DNA from 4 places in the Acidovorax sp. GW821-FHT10E03 genome. Region 4 is predicted to be linked to each of the others. Evidence: predicted binding sites of a transcription regulator. Region 4 holds the regulator's gene; each other region holds the start of a gene.
What was found. The regulator sigma-54, encoded in region 4, starts transcription at its own class of promoters, with help from an activator protein. The targets are predictions, from matches to a motif close to TGGCANGNAANCTGCTTT.
Positions count from the first base shown of each region.

Region 1: a site for sigma-54 is predicted at 1,772-1,789, ahead of AC07OD_RS00280 (ANTAR domain-containing response regulator). Genes of this name have one in related genera too.
Region 2: a site for sigma-54 is predicted at 2,198-2,215, ahead of AC07OD_RS14725 (formate/nitrite transporter family protein). Genes of this name have one in related genera too.
Region 3: a site for sigma-54 is predicted at 2,574-2,591, ahead of nirB (nitrite reductase large subunit NirB). Genes of this name have one in related genera too.

Region 1 covers NZ_JBWKMU010000001.1:63,207-68,073, reverse strand. The annotation lists gene tsaD (tRNA (adenosine(37)-N6)-threonylcarbamoyltransferase complex transferase subunit TsaD) at 1-326, opposite strand, end outside; gene AC07OD_RS00285 (branched-chain amino acid ABC transporter substrate-binding protein) at 427-1,593, opposite strand; gene AC07OD_RS00280 (ANTAR domain-containing response regulator) at 1,801-2,427, shown strand; gene AC07OD_RS00275 (CmpA/NrtA family ABC transporter substrate-binding protein) at 3,018-4,262, shown strand; gene ntrB (nitrate ABC transporter permease) at 4,299-4,867, shown strand, end outside.
Region 2 covers NZ_JBWKMU010000007.1:290,054-294,920, forward strand. The annotation lists gene AC07OD_RS14720 (bifunctional protein-serine/threonine kinase/phosphatase) at 1-1,019, opposite strand, end outside; gene AC07OD_RS14725 (formate/nitrite transporter family protein) at 1,164-1,976, opposite strand; gene AC07OD_RS14730 (nitrate- and nitrite sensing domain-containing protein) at 2,367-3,677, opposite strand; gene nirD (nitrite reductase small subunit NirD) at 3,843-4,199, opposite strand; gene nirB (nitrite reductase large subunit NirB) at 4,406-4,867, opposite strand, start outside.
Region 3 covers NZ_JBWKMU010000001.1:43,995-48,861, reverse strand. The annotation lists gene AC07OD_RS00200 (MFS transporter) at 1-453, shown strand, start outside; gene AC07OD_RS00195 (bifunctional protein-serine/threonine kinase/phosphatase) at 669-2,432, opposite strand; gene nirB (nitrite reductase large subunit NirB) at 2,765-4,867, shown strand, end outside.
Region 4 covers NZ_JBWKMU010000009.1:30,242-35,108, forward strand. The annotation lists gene AC07OD_RS16695 (thiol:disulfide interchange protein DsbA/DsbL) at 1-168, shown strand, start outside; gene lptA (lipopolysaccharide transport periplasmic protein LptA) at 379-1,035, shown strand; gene lptB (LPS export ABC transporter ATP-binding protein) at 1,032-1,817, shown strand; gene AC07OD_RS16710 (RNA polymerase factor sigma-54) at 1,990-3,579, shown strand; gene AC07OD_RS16715 (acyl-CoA thioesterase) at 3,671-4,153, shown strand; gene AC07OD_RS16720 (THUMP domain-containing class I SAM-dependent RNA methyltransferase) at 4,150-4,867, shown strand, end outside.

The DNA.
Region 1 (4,867 bases), on a different contig from region 4:
TCCAGCGCCGCGCCCAGCGCGCAGGCCACGCCGGCCCCCACCAGCAGGGCACCCGCCAGGCCCGGGCCGCGCGTGTAAGCGACCACGTCCACGTCCGCCAGCGTCTGGCCAGACTCGGTCAACACTTGCGTGGCCAGCGGCAGCACGCGGCGGATGTGGTCGCGGCTGGCCAGCTCGGGCACCACGCCACCATAGGCCTGGTGCATCTCGATCTGGCTGTGCAGGGCGTGGGACAGCAGGGTGGGAACGGCATCGCCCGTGGAGCGCACCAGCGCCACGCCGGTCTCGTCGCACGAGGATTCAATTCCGAGGATCAACAGACTCATGCCCCGAGTGTAAAACCCGGGCTCGCGAGGGGCCTGATGCAAAAACCCCTGCCGGCGGTGGCCGGCAGGGGTCGTGCATCCCCAGGGTCGCAGGCCGCGCCTACCAGCGGTCCGAGCGCATGCGCAGCTCCCAGCTGCCGCTGCGCAGTTCGTACACGCCCACCGCGCCGTAGCGCTGCTCGCCCTTGTCATCCCAGGTCATCGTGCCGATCACGGGCGCGTAGCCGTTGATGCCGTGCATGGCCTTGGTGATGTCCTTGGGGTCCGCGGACTTGGCCTTCTGGATGGCCGCCGAGAGCACGTACATGCTGTCGTAGCTGTAGTGCCCGCCGTACGCGGGCGGCTTCTTGTAGGCATCGATGTACTTTTCCAGGAAGGGCTTGCCCGTGGAAAACTCCTTGGCTTCCAGCACGGGCGAGGTGGCATAGACGCCCTCGACGATGCCGGCCCCCTTGGTCATGTCGGTGGTCTTGATGGTGTCGCCGCCCAGCAGGCTCACCTTGGTGTGCCCCACCTTGCGCAGTGCTTCCAGCAGCGCCAGCGCCTGGAAGTCATTGAGGGTGGAGACGATCACCTCCACCTTCGCGGCCTTGAGTTCGCCGGCCAGTTCGTCGAATGCCGTGGTCTTGTCGTCGAACGACTTGCGCACCACCACCTCTTTCTTCTCGGCCTTGAGCTGCGCGGCGGCCCCGTCGGCCAGGCCCTTGCCGTAGGGCGTGCCATCATCCAGCGCGGCATAGCGCGCGGCGCCCAGCTGGGTGGCGGCAAACGAGCCGATGGCGCGCGCCTGCAGCGTGTCGTTGCCCACCATGCGGAAGGTGGTGGAGAAACCCAGCTGCGTGAACTTGGGGTTGGTGGAGATGGCGATCTGCGCGATGTCCTTGGCCGCGTAGATGGGCGCGGTCTCGATGCTCACGCCCGAATTCAGGTGCCCGATGACGGCCACCACGCCGGCATCCACCAGCTGCTGGGCCACCGTCTTGCCGGTGGCCGCGTCGGCCTTGTCGTCCACCGCCACCACCTCCAGCGTCACCCGCTTGCCGTCCACGGTGTAGCCGCCCTTGTTCAGTTCGGCCACGGCCAGGTTCACGCCATTGAGCAAGTCCTGCCCGAGGGCGCCCAGGGGGCCGCTCAAGGGCTGTGCCACGCCGATCTTGATGGTGTCGGGCACCTTGCCGCACCCGGACAGGAGCAGCAGCGCCATGGACGCGGCGGTGGTCAAGGCCAGCCCGGCGGCGAAACGGCGCCGGTCAATATGCTTGTTCATGCGGAATCCTCATCAATATGTCAATGTGACCAGATGTATATGCGACGACGGAGGAAAGGCGCTATCGGGTATGCCCTGCCAATCGGCAAACTATTAGCAAGTTTCAGACCCTGCAAGGCAAGGCCCTTGCCGGGACCGGGCGCCCGCCCGGGGCGCACCGCTTCGGCGCACCAATTTGTGGCGTAAAAATTGCTTATGCTCCAGGGTATGAACGAGTCTCTGCGCATCGTGGTGGTGGCCCCGGACCTGGCCATTGCCGACCCCGACGACGAACACGCCGTGCTGCAGGCGGAGCGTTCGCGGGCGCTGCGCATCGGGCTGCTGGAGAACAATTTCAATCTGATCGCCACGCTGCCCGCGGATGTGTTCCTGAGCGAGCGGATCGCCCAGCTGCAGCCCGACCTGATCATCGTGGACGCCGAGAGCGAGGCCCGCGACGCGCTGGAACACGTGGTGGTGGCCACGCGCGACGAACGCCGCCCCATCGTGATGTTCACCAACGACGAGGACACCTCGCACGTCAAGGACGCGGTGGCCGCGGGCGTGTCGGCCTACATCGTGGCCGGCCTCGCGCCCCAGCGCATCCGCCCCATCCTGGACGTGGCGATGGCGCGCTTCCAGCACGAGCAGGCGCTGCGCGCCGAGCTCGCCGATGCCAAGACCGAGCTCAAGGACCGCAAGACCATCGACCGCGCCAAGGGCCTGCTCATGCAGCGCCAGGGCCTGACCGAGCAGGCCGCGTACGAGAAACTGCGCAAGACCGCCATGGACAAGGGCCTCAAGCTCGTGGATGTGGCCCAGCGCATGCTCGACGTGATGGACCTGCTCGGGTAAGCAGGTGACATCCTCCTGAGGCGCTGCGCGCATCGGTGCAGCCGCCAGAGGCCGCCCGCTCCTGGGGACGTCCAGACTGCGCAGGCAGTCTTGGAACCGCGGCCCCTGGCCCCTCCTCTCGAATCGCTGCCCGACTCGGGAAAGGGGACGATCCCCTCGCTGCGCAGCGGTCCTTCCCCGGCATCCCCGGCCTGGGCCACGCCCAGGTCCACCGGCTTCTCCCGGATGGTGCGCCGCACAAAGGCAGTGCGGCATTCACCGCGCGCACCACCTCCGCGCGTTTGCAGGTCAAAAAGGCCCCCAGCGCTTGATTCATTTGCGCAAGCAGCTATTAATTCAATAGCAAACCATGCGCCGAACTGATGCGGAGCCCGTGCGGCAAGGCCTGGCACGCCACTTGCATTAACCCCTGCGAGACCAATGGCGGTCTCACCCCCACACAGCACGGGCCCAAAGGCGGGCCGGTGCTGGGCGAGCCCTTCATCGGGTATCGCCATGGACAGAGGCGTCCCTCACCGACCGGTGCTGCATGTATGCAGGCTGCTCGGGAGGACGCCTTTTTTGTTTTCAACGCTATGAGGAAGTGCCCCATGACCGATCTGCTCAAAACCAGCCTCAACCGCCGCACCGTGCTGCAGGCCGCCACCGTGGGCGCCGTCGGCGTCAGCCCCGCGCTGCGTGCGCTGGTGCACGCCCAGGGCTCGGACGCGCCGGAGAAGAAGGAAGTCAAGATCGGCTTCATCCCGCTGACCGACTGCGCCAGCGTGGTGATGGCCTCGGTGCTCGGCATCGACAAGAAGTACGGCGTGACCATCATCCCCACCAAGGAAGCCTCCTGGGCCGGTGTGCGCGACAAGCTGGTCAACGGCGAACTCGACTTCGCCCACGTGCTGTACGGCCTGGTCTACGGCGTGCACCTGGGCCTGGCCGGGCCCAAGAAGGACATGGCCGTGCTGATGAACCTGAACCACAACGGGCAGGCCATCACGCTGTCCAAGAAGCTCGCCGACAAGGGCGCCGTCAATGGCGCGGGCCTGGCCAAGCTGATGGCCAGCGAGAAGCGCGAGTACACCTTCGCGCAGACCTTCCCCACCGGCACACACGCCATGTGGCTGTACTACTGGCTGGCGGCCAACGGCATCAACCCGATGAAGGATGCCAAGGTCATCACCGTGCCCCCGCCACAGATGGTGGCCAACATGCGCGTGGGCAACATGGACGGCTTCTGCGTGGGCGAGCCCTGGAACCACCGCGCCATCATGGACGGCATCGGCGTGACCGCCACGACCACGCAGGACATCTGGAAGGACCACCCCGAGAAGGTGCTGGGCACCACGTCCGAATTCGTGCAGAAGTACCCCAACACGGCCCGTGCCGTGACGGCCGCCATCCTGGAGGCCAGCAAGTGGATCGACGAAGGCCTGGCCAACAAGAACAAGATGGCCGAGACCATTGCCGGCAAGGCCTACGTGAACACGGGCGTCGATGCCATCAACCAGCGCATCCTGGGCCGCTACCAGGACGGCATGGGCAAAACCTGGGACGACCCCAACCACATGAAGTTCTTCAACGAGGGCACGGTGAACTTCCCCTACCTCACGGACGGCATGTGGTTCCTCACGCAGCACAAGCGCTGGGGCCTGGTCAAGGACCACCCCGACTACCTGAACGTGGCCAAGGCCGTGAACCGCATCGACGTCTACAAGCAGGCGGCCGCCGCTTCCAAGACGCCGCTGCCCAAGAGCGAAATGCGTACGAGCAAGTTCATGGACGGCGTGGTGTGGGACGGCAAGGACCCCGCCAAGTACGCCGACAGCTTCAAGATCAAGGCGTAAGCGCCCTGCCCCGTCCACCCTGCACAGGAGAACACCATGGTCAGTGCCGTCTTTCACTCCCCGCTGGATGCAGCCCCCGTGGTTGCACAGAACGCTATGAATAATGTAGCTAGCAGCGCTTCGCCCGCAAGCGCCAGAAGCCAAAAACAGTCAAAAATGGCAATGGCGGCAAGCCCTGCGCCCACGGCACCCGCAGCCCCCGCCGGTCGCGACTGGGCGGCGCTGTCGCGCGGCTTCTGGATGGCGGTGCTGCCGCCGCTGTGTGGCCTGGGCTTGCTGGTGGGTCTGTGGGCCGTGGTGTCAGCCACCACGGGCAACAGCATTCCCGGCCCGGTGGAAACCTGGAAGCAGGCGCTGGAAATCTTCAGCAACCCGTTCTACCGCAACGGTCCCAACGACCAGGGCGTGGGCTGGAACGTGCTGATGTCGCTCGAACGCGTGGCCGTGGGCTTTGGCATGGCGGCGCTGGTGGGCATTCCGGCGGGCTTCGTGATCGGGCGCTTCAACTTCCTGTCGCGCATGTTCAACCCGCTCATCAGCCTGCTGCGCCCGGTGTCTCCATTGGCCTGGCTGCCGATCGGCCTCCTGGTGTTCAAGGGTGCCAA
Region 2 (4,867 bases), on a different contig from region 4:
GGCCGGAGCACATGGGGGCTATGAATACGCCGCGCCACCCACTCTTCCAGCAGGAAGCTGTTGAGATAGCCGGCGTCATCGCGCAACGCCGTCGATGGAGTCTTCAGCACCACCTGCTGCCCCGTCGCGTCGTCCACCGCGAGGTGCACGTGGCTGCGCGCGCTCGCGTGCAGTTCGCGCACCACGGTGTAGCCTTCGAAACGCATCCTGGGCGACAGCGGCGGCGCGAACGCGAGGCCTTCGCGCAGCGCATGCAGGCGGTGGGCTTCAGGATCGGGCAGCGCATCGATGCGCAGGATCTGCACGGTCATGTCGTCGTCGGCGCCGCGGGCCTGCGCACCCTCCACGATATCTTGCGCGGCCTGATCGAAGTCCCCGGGAAACCGTGCCAGAGCCGCATGCACTGCGGCTGCATCGAAATGCGTGTACGCACCGTCGGTGGCCAGCACGTAGAGGGCCCCCACATCGGCCGGCAGGCAGCAATAGTCGATCTCGACATGGGCACTCGTGCCAAGCGCGCGGCCCAGGAACGATTCGGCCGACGACAGGTGGACACGGTGGTCCTGCGTCAGCTGCTCGAGCGACTGCCCGTGAAGGCGATAGATGCGCGCATCCCCCACATGCAGCACATGGACATCGCGGCCTTTCAGGATCAGCGCGCTGAAGGTGGTCACATAGCCGCGGTCCTTGTCGAAACGCGCGTGGCTGCGCATGGTCTGCGCATGCAGCCACGCATTGGTGGCACTCAGAACGCGCTGGGCCGAGCGGCGCACCGACCAGGCGTCGGAGGTGGCGTAGTAGTCGTCCAGGAAACTGCGCACCGAGGCCGCGCTGGCCTCCTGACTGACCGTGCTGGACCCTATGCCATCGGCCAGGGCGACGACGATCCCCTTGGAGCCGCGCAGCGGCTCGCCGGGCAACATGGCACCATGGAAGTCCTGGTTGACGCCCTTGCGCCCCGCCCGCGAGTGCTGGCCCAGCGTGACGCGCAGCCCGCCCGGATCCGTGCCGTGGCCCATCAGCGGTCCATGGCGCTGCACGCCACCGCCAGCCCATGCAACCGGCGCGGCCCACCCGTCAGCCGCCGCGCGGGGGTCGCCCCGCCGCGCTGGCGGCGTCCCCATGCCCGCAGCGCGCAGCGGCGAGGTCGCTCAGGGAGAAGCTCAGACATGGTGGCGCTTGGGCGCGGTCTTGTAGTGCGTGGAATACAGCGTGGCACCGACGAAGGTCAGGCCTCCGACCAGATTGCCGAGCACCGTGGGAAGCTCGTTCCAGATCAGATAGTCCATCAGCGTGAACTTGCCGCCCAGCATCAGGCCGGTGGGAAACAGGAACATGTTGACGATGGAATGCTCGAAACCCATGTAGAAGAAGATCATGACCGGCATCCACATGCCGATGGCCTTGCCCGAGACCGTGGTGGACATCATCGCGGCGACCACGCCGGTGGAGACCATCCAGTTGCACATCACGGCACGCACGAACAGCGTGAGCATGCCGGCAGCGCCATGGGCGGCATAGCCCACCGTGCGGCCCTCGCCGATGTGGCCGAGCTTCTCGCCGACGGCATTGGGCGCCTCGCTGAAGCCGAAGGTGAAGATGATGGCCATGAACACCGCCACCGTCAGTGCGCCCGCGAAGTTGCCCACGAACACCAGGCCCCAGTTGCGCAGCACGCCTGCCCAGGTGGCACCTGGGCGCTTGTCGAACACCGCCAGCGGTGCGAGCGTGAACACGCCCGTCAGCAGGTCGAAACCCATCAGGTACAGCATGATGAAGCCCACGGGGAACAGCATGGCGCCGACCAGCGGGTTGCCGGTGTTGACCGTGACGGTCACGGCAAACGCGGCCGCCAGCGCCAGGATGGCGCCGGCCATGTAGGAGCGGATCAGCGTGTCGCGGGTGGACATCAGGAGCTTGGATTCACCGGAGTCGACCATCTTGGTCACGAACTCGGCAGGGGCAAGGTAGGCCATTGAATTTCCTTTGGGACGGGAGACTATTGACAGCGTCCCGGACGGCGGGCCGGCGGAACGCGCAAGGAGGAAAAAAGAAAACGGCGTCCGCTGCGCCGTCCTCCAGTCATCTGGAGGAGACGCAAGGGACGCCGTTATCCTTGGATGCGCGATTCCTTTGCCCGCGGAAGACCACGGACGGTGGGTTGGCAAGCCGCCTTTAGCCGACAACCACTTCTCTCCATGCAAGTTCCATACCCCTGATGGAATGGTGCATCGGAGCGTGGCCCGTCCCTCTCTGGCGCATGCGCGGCGACCACTGCAAGAAATGAGCCTCCACTCGGTGCGGCACCGGCACCACAGTGGGTCACCAGTGCCTGCCCGCCCCGTTGCGGGGCACCGCGACGCTATCTATGAGGACTTGGCGCCTGACAGCGCAGACTGCGCAAAGGCGAGATCGGGCAGGGACAGCGTGGCCTCCGCCACCTCGAGCAGCCGGCGGTTCTGGTCCATCGAGGTTTTCTGCAACACGCGGAAGGCGACTTCCTCGTTCATGCCCAGGCGGGCCATCAGCACCCCCTTGGCGCGCTCGATCACCTTGCGTTCGTTCAGCGTGCGGCGCGCCGCCTCCAGCTCGGCCTCCATGCTGGCCATGCGCGCCGACTGGGCCTGCAGCAGTTCCAGCAGCGAAGCCGATTCGGCCCCATGTGTGCCGGCCGCCGCCTCCGGCACGGACGTGGGTGCAACCGCGATGTCGAAGAACCGGTCCACCGCGTGCGTGCGCTGCGGCGGGTTGTCGCGCAGGCCGCGCAGCAGGCCCCTGGAGTCCTGCAGGTCCTGCTGCGCTTCGAGGATGCGAGCCTCGCAGTCCTCGCGCAGACGCTGGACCAGTTCGACCTGCAGTTGCCACAGCGCGTTGATGCGCTCCGTGCACACGTCGAACCAGGCGTCGCTCAGGTTGCTGTCCAGGGCGGCGCCGGGGCGCACCACGCACAGCGTGCGCCGCAGCCGCTCCAGCTGGGCCATGCCGGGGGCAAGCTGCTGCTGCTCCCAGCGTCCACGCAGGGCCGGATCGGCAAACTCGGAAAACACGCGCAGGCTGCGCTCCTGCGCGTCGATGAGGTGCAGCACCCGCTGCTGGTGCGCGTCGCTGCCCTGGCCGGAGGCATAGAGCAGCGCGCCCATGGCGCGCTCCTGGCCCGCCTCTTCCTGCGCCTGCACCAGGTGCAGCAAAGCCACCAGCTGGCGCGATACGCTGGGCAGCCCCGCGGCATCGGCCACATGGAAGACCAGCTCGATCAGACCCGCGATCAGGTGGCTGAACGCAGCGATCGAGTCGTGTGCGGTCATCGCCTGCTTGTAAATCTGGCTGCGCAGCGCGGGCAGAGAATCAAGCCCCAGGAGGGCCCACGCCATGAGCGACAAGGCCTTGGCCGTCGCGCCCTGTTCGGGTTCCACATGCTGGGCAAATTCCTGGCGCAGTCGCGCCTCCAGTGGCAGCACCTCCTGGATGATCCGGCTGCGCATGTCGGCAAAACGCTGGGCATTGGACGCCAGGTAGGCGCCCGATGCGCCGCGCTCGCGCTGCAGACCTTCTATCAGCTGGCCGATCGTGTCCACCAGAACGGCCCGGCTGGCGAGGTGGCGCACCGCGTCGATCTCCAGCTGGCGCGAGCGCAGCACAAGGGTCGAAACGGTCAGGGACGCGGCCTGGTCGGGCATGCGGGAACTCCAGAAAATCGATACGAGGGAATGCTAACCCCAGAACCTGCCGCGCGCCCGCCAAGCCTCCAGGGGCCTGCGCGGAACGCGATGCAATGCACTTCCGCACAACCCGGCCCGAAGAGTTGCCGGGACACGGCCTCAAGAGACCTCAAGGGCAGGCCCTCAGGCCATTGCAATGCTGACGCGCCCACCCTCGGCGCGCACGCCGTGCGCCCGCACCGAATGCTCGGGCGCCTCCAGGCATTCGCCCGTGCGCAGGTCGAAATGGTTCTTGTACAGCGGCGAGGCGACGACGACGCGCTCGCCCAGGTTGCCGATCAGCCCGCGCGAGAGCACGCTGGCGCCCGACTTCGGGTCCACGTTGTCGATGGCGAAGAACTGGTCGCTGCCGGTGCGGAACACCGCCACATGGCGGTTGGCCACCAGGGCGCAGACGCCGGTGCTGGGCAGGATGTCGTCGACCGCGCAGATGTCGGTCCAGGCAAGGGGGTCGGTACTGTTCATGGGAAGTGCGCTCATGGGAGTTCTCCGTTATTGATTCATTGCGCTACAGGTTGCCCGCAGCGCGCGCAACTGGCGCAGCCGACACCAGTGCCCCACGCAAGGGCCGCCCCGCCGCGAAGGGGGCGTATCCAGCGCATGCGCTGGGGGCGTCCCCCTCCCGGACTCGCACAGCGCATCGAGAGAAGGGTGAAGGCGCGAAGCGACTCAGGGGGTGCTTCATGTCAGGCGGCCTGGCGGATGGGGATGACCTTGGCGCCGCGCTCCTCCGCGCGGGCCGGGCGGATCTGGCCGCGCTCCTCGACGAAGAGCACGTTCTCGTCGGCCTTGTCGCTGTTCACGAACGAGCGGAAGCGCTTGCGCGTCTCGGGGTCGGTCACGGCGGTCTTCCATTCGCACTGGTAGGTATCGACCACGTTCTGCATCTGCGATTCGAGCTCGGCGCACAGGCCCAGGCTGTCCTTTTGCAAGACATCCTTGAGGTAGTCGAGGCCACCTTCGAGGTTCTCGCGCCAGGTGCTGGTGCGCTGCAGCCGGTCGGCCGTGCGCACGTAGAACATCAGCACCCGGTCGATCATGCGCACCAGGTCTTCCTTGGACAGGTCGGACGCGAACAGCTCGGCATGGCGCGGTTTCATGCCGCCGTTGCCGCAGATGTAGAGGTTCCAGCCCTTTTCGGTGGCGAT
Region 3 (4,867 bases), on a different contig from region 4:
GCCTTTCTGGGCGCGGCCCTGCGCGTGTTCGGCGGCTGGCTGTCGGACCACTGGGGCGGCGTCAACACACTGACGGGCGTGCTGGCCATCACGGCCGTGAGCATGGTGCTGTGTGGCCTGGCAGAGAACTCGCTGCCCATCACCATGCTGCTGTTCCTGGTGTGTTTTGCAGCGCTGGGCGCGGGCAATGGCGCACTGTTCCAGCTGGTGCCGCTGCGCTGGCCGCTGACCACGGCGGTGGCGGGCTCGATGATCGGTGAGATCGGCGCGCTGGGCGGCGGCCTCATCCCCAACGGCATGGGCATCTCGCGCCAGTACACGGGCACTTACCTGTGGGGTTTCGTGGGCATCGCGGTGTGTGCGCTGGCCATGCTGCTGCTGCTGCGCGTGATGCAGATCCGCTGGACGCGGACCTGGGCCGAACGCGGCGGACGGGCCAGGACTTCCTCCTGAGGCGTCGCGGCCTTGCCTTGTGCCTGCCCACGGAGGCGCGGGCACGGGCCGCCCGAAAGGAAAAGCCCCTGCCCGGCATCCCCGCAGGGGCCGGGGCGGCTTCAGAGGCCGCGCACCACCGCGATGTTACCTTGAAGGAAAAACAGGCCCTGGCGCTTTCTCCATCAGCGCCAGCAGCTATGTTTTCAATAGCAATCAACCACCATTGCCGCCCCCTACCGGGGCAGGAACAGCAGCCAGTAGATCAGCAGCAGGTTCACCAGCACGCTCACCGCGAGCGCGATCTTCCACAGGGCCGTGGCATCGCGCTGCATCAGGGGCTGGGGGCCGGGGGCCGACAGGGGCCGCGACGCGCCGCGCTCCAGGGCCAGCAGCAGCTCCTCCGCCGTCTCGAAGCGCTGCGCGCGGTGGCGCGCCACGGCCTTCAGGGCGATCTGGTCGAGCCAGATGGGCACGCCCGGGTTGTGGCGGCTGGGGGCCACGGGGTCGCGGTGGTAGCGGCCCAGCTGGTACTGCACCACCTCGCCATAGGGCAGGCGCCCGTGGCTGAGCAGCTGGTACAGCGTGACACCCAGCGCGAACAGGTCGCTGCCCGCGTCGGGCAGCTGGCCGGCGGGATCGCCGTTGCGTTCGTAGCCCGGCCACTGCTCGGGGTTCATGTAGCTGGGGGTGCCCGCGTGCAGGCGGCGCGTGGCCTCGGGCTCGCGGCCCGAGAGGGCCACGCCCAGGTCCAGCACGCGCAGCACGCCGTCGTCGCCCAGGTGCAGGTTGTCGGGCTTGATGTCGCGGTGCACCACGCCCTGGCGGTGCAGCCAGCCCAGCACGCGCGCGGCCTGCACGGTCACCGTCACGGCCTGCCCCACGGCCAGGTGCTGGCGGTGGCGCAGGCGCTGCCCCAGCGTGTCGCCGGAATGCCAGTCGTACAGCAGGTAAAACGCGCTGGCCCCCGCGCCGTCGCCCGTGCCGGTGGCACCCAATGGCCAGTCGTTGAGCCGCGCCAGATGGGCTGCGGCCTGGCCCGACTGCATGCGCCGCGCCACCCAGGCCTCGTGCGCCAGCGTGGCGCGCTCCTGCGCGTCGTGGGCACGCGCGGGCAGCAGGGTCTTGAGGGCATACAGCCGCTGCGTGGCCCCGTCGCGCACCTGGTAGATGCGGTGGATGCCACTGTCGGCCACCAGGGCCGCCACCGTGAGGCCATCCACGGTGTCGCCCACCTTGAGCAGGGGCAGCACGGGCAGGTCCTGCGCACGGCGGGATTCATCCTGCAGCGTGGCCTCCAGAACGCCCTGCACCTGCACGATCAGCGCGGTCACGTTGTCGCTGCTGCCTCGGCGCAGCGCGGCCTGCACCAGCCCGTCGCTCAGGGCCTGCGCCGGCCCGCCCTGGCGCAGCAGCTGGCGCAGTTCGCGCACGGGAAGGCTGCCGTGCACGCCATCGGAGAGCAGCACGAACAGGTCGCCGCTGTGCAGTTCGCCCTGGCTGTAGTCCACCACCACATGGTCATCCAGGCCCATGGCACGGGTGAGCTGGTGGGCGAAGTCGTGCTGCGACATCACGTGGTCGGCGGTCAGCTGCTGCAGCCGGCCGCCGCGCAGCAGGTAGGCCCGCGTGTCGCCCACATGGGCCAGCGTGTACGACTGGCCGCGCAGCACCAGCGCGGTCACGGTGGTCAGCCCCACCGCGGGCTGGCGGCGCCGGTTCATGGACGCGAGCCAGCCGTTGTGGGCGGACAGGATGCGGTCCAGCGCCACCGTGGTATCCCAGGTGTCGGGCGTGGCGAAGTAGTCGTTCACCAGCGTGTTGACCGTGGTCTGGGCGGCCTCGCGGCCATTGCCGCCGGTGCTCACGCCATCGGCGATGGCGGCGATGGCACCCCGCTCGCGCTCGCGCCCCTGCCCGGACACCAGCGCGGCGAAGTCCTCGTTCAACGCCTTGCGCCCGGCCTGCGAGGTGTAGCCAAAGTCCAGTTCAAAACTCATGCACCAGCTCCATGCAGGTTTCATGCCCAAGGTGGTGCATGCCGCGCCCGCCGGGTGCGCGGGGCGGCACGGGTCCGGCCCCGGCCTGCCCCATTCTCCGGGCCCGGCGCCAGCCCGCGCCCCAGATGCGTGCAGGGCGACTGGCACAAGCATTGCTTAACGTAGGCAACGACCCTGCGGGGTCCCGCAATTCAGCCGTGCAATGGCGCACCGAGGAGTTGTACGGACAAAGGCGTCCCCACATGCCGTTTCGAATCGCATTCGAAGCAGCATCGTGTGGACGCCTTTTTTGTTTTTCGCGCCGCCCCGGCGGCGCAACGGACGGAGTCACGATGAAAAAGCTCAAGCTGGTGATGGTGGGGAACGGCATGGCCGGTGTGCGCACGCTGGAAGAGCTGCTCAAGATTGCCCCCGATCTGTACGACATCACGGTGTTCGGCGCCGAGCCGCACCCCAACTACAACCGCATCCTGCTCTCGCCCGTGCTGGCCGGCGAGCAGACCATCGACGAGATCATTCTGAACGACTGGTCCTGGTATGCCGACAACCACATCACGCTGCACACCGGCTTCACGGTGACCGACGTGGACCGCGTGCGCCGCGTGGTCAGCGCGACCAGTGCCGCAGGCGATGTGATCACCGCCGAATACGACCGCCTGATCATGGCCACCGGCTCGAACCCGTTCATCCTGCCCGTGCCGGGCAAGGACTTGAAGGGTGTGCTGGCCTACCGCGACATCGCCGACACCCAGGCCATGATCGACGCCGCCGCCACTTACAAACACGCCGTGGTCATCGGTGGCGGCCTGCTGGGCCTGGAGGCCGCCAACGGCCTCATGAAGCGCGGCATGCAGGTCACCGTGGTGCACGTGGCGGGCTGGCTCATGGAACGCCAGCTGGACGACGTGGCGGGCAAGATGCTGCAGGATTCGCTGCAGCAGCGCGGCATGCAGTTCCTGATCGGCGCGCAGACGCAGGAACTGGTGGGCAACGCCGATGGCCGCGTGGCAGGCATCAAGTTCAAGGATGGCACCGAGGTGCCCGCCGACCTCGTGGTGATGGCCGTGGGCATCCGCCCCAACACGCAGCTCGCCGAAAAGATGCGCCTGCACGTGAACCGCGGCATCGTGGTGAGCGACACGCTGCAGACCACCACCGACGCGCGCATCTACGCCGTGGGCGAGTGCGCCGCGCACCGGGGCATCGCCTATGGCCTGGTGGCCCCGCTGTTCGAGCAGGGCAAGGTGCTGGCCAACCACCTGGCCGAGTTCGGCATCGGCCGCTACCAGGGCTCACTGACCTCCACCAAGCTCAAGGTCACCGGCATCGACCTGTTCTCGGCCGGCGACTTCCAGGGCGGCGAAGGCACCGAGGAAATCGTGATGAGCGACCCCTTCGGCGGCGTGTACAAGAAACTGGTGCTCAAGGACGACAAGCTCGTGGGCGCGTGCCTGTACGGCGACACGGTGGACGGCAGCTGGTATTTCAAGCTGCTGCGCGACGGCCGCACGGTGAGCGACATCCGCGACCGGCTCATGTTCGGCGAATCCAACATGGGCGACACGGGCCACCAGGGCCAGAGCAAGGCCGCCGCCATGCAGGACAGCGACGAGGTCTGCGGCTGCAACGGCGTGACCAAGGGCTCCATCTGCAAGGCCATCAAGGAAAAAGGCCTGTTCACGCTGGATGAAGTGCGCAAGCACACCAAGGCCAGCGCATCCTGCGGCTCGTGCACCGGGCTGGTGGAGCAGATCATCATGTTCACGGCGGGCGGCGACTACAGCGCCACGCCCAAGACCAAGGCCATGTGCGGCTGCACCGACCACGGCCACCAGGCCGTGCGCGATGCGATCCGCACAGCCAAGCTGGTGACCATCGCCGACGTGTTCAGGTTCATGGAATGGAAGACGCCCAATGGCTGCGCCAGCTGCCGCCCCGCGGTCAACTACTACCTCATCAGCACCTGGCCCAAGGAGGCCAGGGACGACCCGCAAAGCCGCTTCATCAACGAACGCAGCCACGCCAACATCCAGAAAGACGGCACCTACAGCGTCATCCCGCGCATGTGGGGCGGCGAGACCACGGCCGACGAACTGCGCCGCATCGCCGATGCGGTGGACAAATACAAGATCCCCACCGTCAAGGTCACGGGAGGCCAGCGCATCGATTTGCTGGGCGTGAAGAAGGAAGACCTGGTCAATGTGTGGAAGGACATCGGCATGCCCAGCGGCCACGCCTACGCCAAGGCCCTGCGCACCGTGAAGACCTGCGTGGGCAGCGAGTGGTGCCGCATGGGCACCCAGGACAGCACGCAAATGGGCAAGGACCTGGAGCGCGCCATGTGGCGCATGTACGCGCCGCACAAGGTGAAGTTCGCGGTGTCGGGCTGCCCGCGCAACTGCGCCGAGGCCGGCATCAAGGACGTGGGCATCATC
Region 4 (4,867 bases):
TCCAACCAGGTGCGCCGTGCGTCGCAGCTGCAGGACGCGTATGGCGTGGAAGGCGTGCCTTCCATGGGCGTGGCCGGCAAGTACTACACCGATGGCACCATGGCCGGCAACATGCAGAACGTGCTGCAGGTGGTGGAGCACCTGGCCGCCACGGCGAAAAAGGGGTGACGCCTCCTTGAAGGAAGCGTGGCCCTCGTGAGCCGCCTTCCTGCCCAGGGGGACGCACCCGGCGGCCCGGCAGCGCCGGCTCCACGGGTGCAGGCGGCGGCTTCCAAGCGCCGACGGCCTCGGATGCCCCAAGAAGAAGCCCGCGGATGCGGGCTTTTTTCATGGCGCACGCCGTGGGGTGGCTACAATGACCTGCAAGATTCGTGCCCTATGAACTACCGCATCCTCCCCCACCTCCTGCTTGTCGCCCTGGCCTGCCATCTGGGCGCGGCGCACGCCGAAAAGGCCGACCGCGCCAAGCCCATGAACATCGAGGCCGACGCCTTGCGACACGATGAGCTCAAGCAGACCAGCGTGTTCTCGGGCCGCGTGGTCATGACCAAGGGCTCCATCGTGCTGCGCGGCGCGCGGCTGGACGTGCGCCAGGACGCCGACGGCTACCAGTACGGCGTGGTCACGGCCGAGGCGGGCAAGCGGGCCTTCTTCCGCCAGAAGCGCGATACCGTGGCGGGCGCGCCGGACGAGTTCATCGAAGGCGAGAGCGAAGTCATCGAGTACGACGGCAAGGCCGACAACGTGCGCTTCATCACCCGCGCCGAGCTGCGCCGCTACCGCGGGGCGGTCCTCAGCGACGAGATCACCGGCGCCGTGATCGTCTACAACAACCTCACCGATGTGTTCACCGTGGACGGCAAGCGCACCCCCGCGACCAATGCGGCGGGCGATGCGCCCGCGCCCGGCAGCCGGGTGCGCGCGGTGCTCGCGCCCAAGGACCCGCCCGCCGGTACCGCCGCGCCGGAGGCCGCGCCCCCGGCATCGGCGCCGGTGCTGCGCCCCAGCAACAGCCTTGGCGGCGGCTCCAAGTGAGCGCGCAGCCCGTCAGCCCCGGTCCTGACACCCAGGCGGGCAGCCGCCTGGAGGTGCAGCACCTGGCCAAGTCGTATGGCAGCCGCAAGGTCGTCAAGGATGTGTCGCTGGTCGTGCAAAAGGGCGAGGTCGTGGGCCTGCTGGGGCCCAACGGCGCGGGCAAGACCACCTCGTTCTACATGATCGTGGGCCTGGTGCGCAGCGACGCGGGCGACATCCGCATCGACGGCCATTCGGTGGCCCACATGCCCATCCACCGCCGCTCGCGGCTGGGGCTGTCCTACCTGCCGCAGGAAGCCTCCATCTTCCGCAAGCTCACGGTCGAAGAGAACGTGCGCGCGGTGCTGGAGCTGCAGCGCGCGGACGACGACGGCAAGCCGCTGTCGCGCGAGGCCATCGAAGAGCGTCTCACGGCCTTGCTGCAGGAGCTGCGCGTGGACCACCTGCGGGCCTCGCCCGCCATGGCCCTGTCGGGCGGCGAGCGCCGCCGCGTCGAGATCGCCCGCGCGCTGGCCACGCAGCCGCGCTTCATCCTGCTGGACGAGCCCTTTGCGGGCATCGACCCCATCGCCGTGATCGAGATCCAGCGCATCATCGGCTTCCTCAAGGCGCGCGGCATCGGCGTGCTCATCACCGACCACAACGTGCGCGAGACGCTGGGCATCTGCGACCACGCCTTCATCATCAGCGATGGCCAGGTGCTGGCCCAGGGCACGCCATCCGAGATCGTGGACAACGCCGAAGTGCGCCGGGTGTACCTGGGCGAACATTTCCGCATGTAGACATGGCCTCCACGCTTGTCACTTCGTGTACTGCGCTGCCCCCCGAGGGGGCCTTCGCGCCTTGGGGCGGCCCGGCGGCGCGGTACGGTGCCCCCACGCTCCCCGCTGCGCGTGGTTCGCTGCCCCCCGAGGGGGCGTTCGCGCCTTGGGGCGGCCCGGCGGCGCTCAATCAATGAAACCTGGACTCTCGCTGCGCGTCTCGCAGCATCTTGCATTGACCCCCCAGCTTCAGCAGTCCATCCGGCTGCTGCAGTTGTCCACGCTTGAACTCTCGCAGGAAGTCGAGCAGATGCTCGACGAAAACCCGTTCCTCGAACGCAACGCCGACGAGGCGCCGCGCGAGGAGTTTGGCCTGGAAGCCGCCGATACGCCGGCCCAGGCCGACGACTACAGCGCGGATGATGCTATTTTTTCAGGAGCTACCAGCGCAAGCAGTACCAGCGCTGAGGCTCAAAATGATGCTGAAACTCCGAGCGCGGGCGCCGACGAGCCCGACTGGAGCGGCGACGGCACGGTGGAGATGGCGCCCAACGACGCCGAGTGGGGCGGCGACGCCCCCGCCCGCAACCGCAACGACGCCGAAGGCGACGAGGCCGACGCCACCGAACTGGCCCGCACGCACGAATCGCTGACCGCCTTTTTGCACCGACAGGCGCTGGCGCTGCGCCTGTCCGAGATCGACCGCGCCGCGCTGCGCTTCCTGATCGAATCGCTCAACGACGATGGCTACCTGGAGGATCCGCTCGAAGAGCTGGCCATCAGCCTGGCCGGGCCCGACGACCTGGAGCAGATCGAGGAACTGGTGCACCGCTTCACCGTGGCACAGCGGCTGCTGCAGAGCCTGGAGCCCGTGGGCGTGGGCGCGCGCGGCCTGGCCGAGTGCCTGACGCTGCAGCTCAAGGCGCTGGCCGCCGACGAGGACAGCGACATCGACCCCGACACCGTGCAGACCGCGCTGCGCGTGTGCCAGCAGCCGCTGGAGATGCTGGCGCGGCGCGACGTGCGCCGCCTCACGCAGGCCTGCGGCGACAGCGAGGAGCGCACCCGCGCCGCCATGGCGCTGATCGCCCGGCTGGAGCCGCGCCCGGGGCGCCGCTTCGCCGACGTGGAGCGCAACATCATCATCCCCGACGTGATCGTGCGCAAGGCCGGGCGCGCCAATGGCCGCGACGGGCAGCACAACTTCATCGTGCAGCTCAACCCCGACGTGATGCCGCGCCTGCGCGTGCACGACATCTATGCCGGCGCCCTGCGCGGCCACAAGGGCGGCGAGGGCCACCAGGGCATGCAGCAGCGCCTGCAGGAGGCGCGCTGGTTCATCAAGAACATCCAGCAGCGCTTCGACACCATCCTGCGCGTCTCGCGCGCCATCGTGGAGCGGCAGAAGAACTTCTTCACCCACGGCGAACTCGCCATGCGCCCGCTGGTGCTGCGCGACATCGCCGACGAGCTGGGCCTGCACGAGTCCACCATCAGCCGCGTGACCACGGCCAAGTACATGGCCACGCCCATCGGCACCTACGAGCTCAAGTACTTCTTCGGCTCGGGCCTGGGCACCGAGACCGGCGGCAATGCGTCGAGCACCGCCGTGCGCGCCCTCATCAAGCAATTCGTGGCCGCCGAGAGCCCGACCAAGCCGCTGTCCGACAGCCAGATCGCCGAGATGCTCAAGGAGCAGGGCATCGAGTGCGCGCGCCGCACCGTCGCCAAGTACCGCGAGGCGCTCAAGATCGCGCCGGCGAATCTGCGCAAGGCGCTGTAGGCGCCGTGCGGGCGTGTGCGCGGCGCATGCGCCTGGTGGCCCATTTTTCCGCTCCGTTGCCGTCTTTCCCTCTTACTTCGCCACCCCGTCCATGGCCCGCATCGTCTTCGACCTTCCCGCGCACTTCGGTTTCGCCACCGAAATGCAGATCTACATCAGCCACGTCAACCAGGGCGGGCACCTGGACAACGCGCAGCTGCTGAGCCTCGTGTCCGAGGCCCGGGTGCGGTTTTTCCAGTCACTCGGCTACCCCGAGGCCGACGTGGGCGGGCTGTCCATCGTGGTCGGAGACATCGTGGCACAGTACAAGTCCGAGGGGTTCCACGGCGAGACCATGCGCGTGGAGATGGCGCCTGCGGACTTCAACCGCTATGGGTTCGACCTGGTCTTTTGCATGACCGAGAAGACCTCGGGCCGCGAGGTGGCGCGCGGCAAGATCGGCATCGTTTTCATCGGCAAGGCCGACCGCAAGGTGGCGCCGATCCCGGACTCCATCCGCCAGTTGCTGCTGGCCCGTGCCGGCACGCCGGATTCACACGTACTTTCCGAGCGCGTATCCTCACCATCGTCATGAATCAACTCCAACTTTTTCTCCCTTGCGCCGCCGGTGTGGAGGGCTTCCTGGCCGACGAGGTGCATGGCATCACCGCCCTCACGGGGCAGGACCTGCTGGTGGGCCGGGGCGGCGTGCTGCTGCGCGCCTCGTGGCGCGACGCGCTGCTGCTGAACCTGCACAGCCGCCTGGCCCAGCGCGTGCTGGTGCAGCTGGCGCACCGCCCGTACCGCTCCGAGAACGACCTCTACGCCGCCGCCAGCGACGTGGCCTGGGAAATCTGGTTCACCACGCGCCAGACCTTCAAGGTCGAGGTGACCGCCCAGCACAGCCCGCTGCAGAGCCTCAATTTCGCGGGGCTCAAGGTCAAGGACGCGGTGGCCGACCGCTTTCGCGCCAAGAGCGGCGTGCGCCCCGACGTGAACACGCAGTGGCCCGACGTGCGCATCCACCTGCACCTGACCACCGACGAAGCCACCATCTACATCGACACCTCGGGCGAGCCGCTGTTCAAGCGCGGCTGGCGCGAGGACAAGGGCGACGCCCCGCTGAAGGAGACCCTGGCCGCCGCCATGATCGCCGCCAGCGGCTGGGACCCCCACGGCGACAACCCCCAGCCGCTGTACGACCCCTGCTGCGGCAGCGGCACCATCGCCATCGAGGCCGCGCAGATCGCCTGCCGCATTCCGGCGGGCAGGCTGCGCCGCTTTGCGTTCGAGAAACTGCTGCCCTACC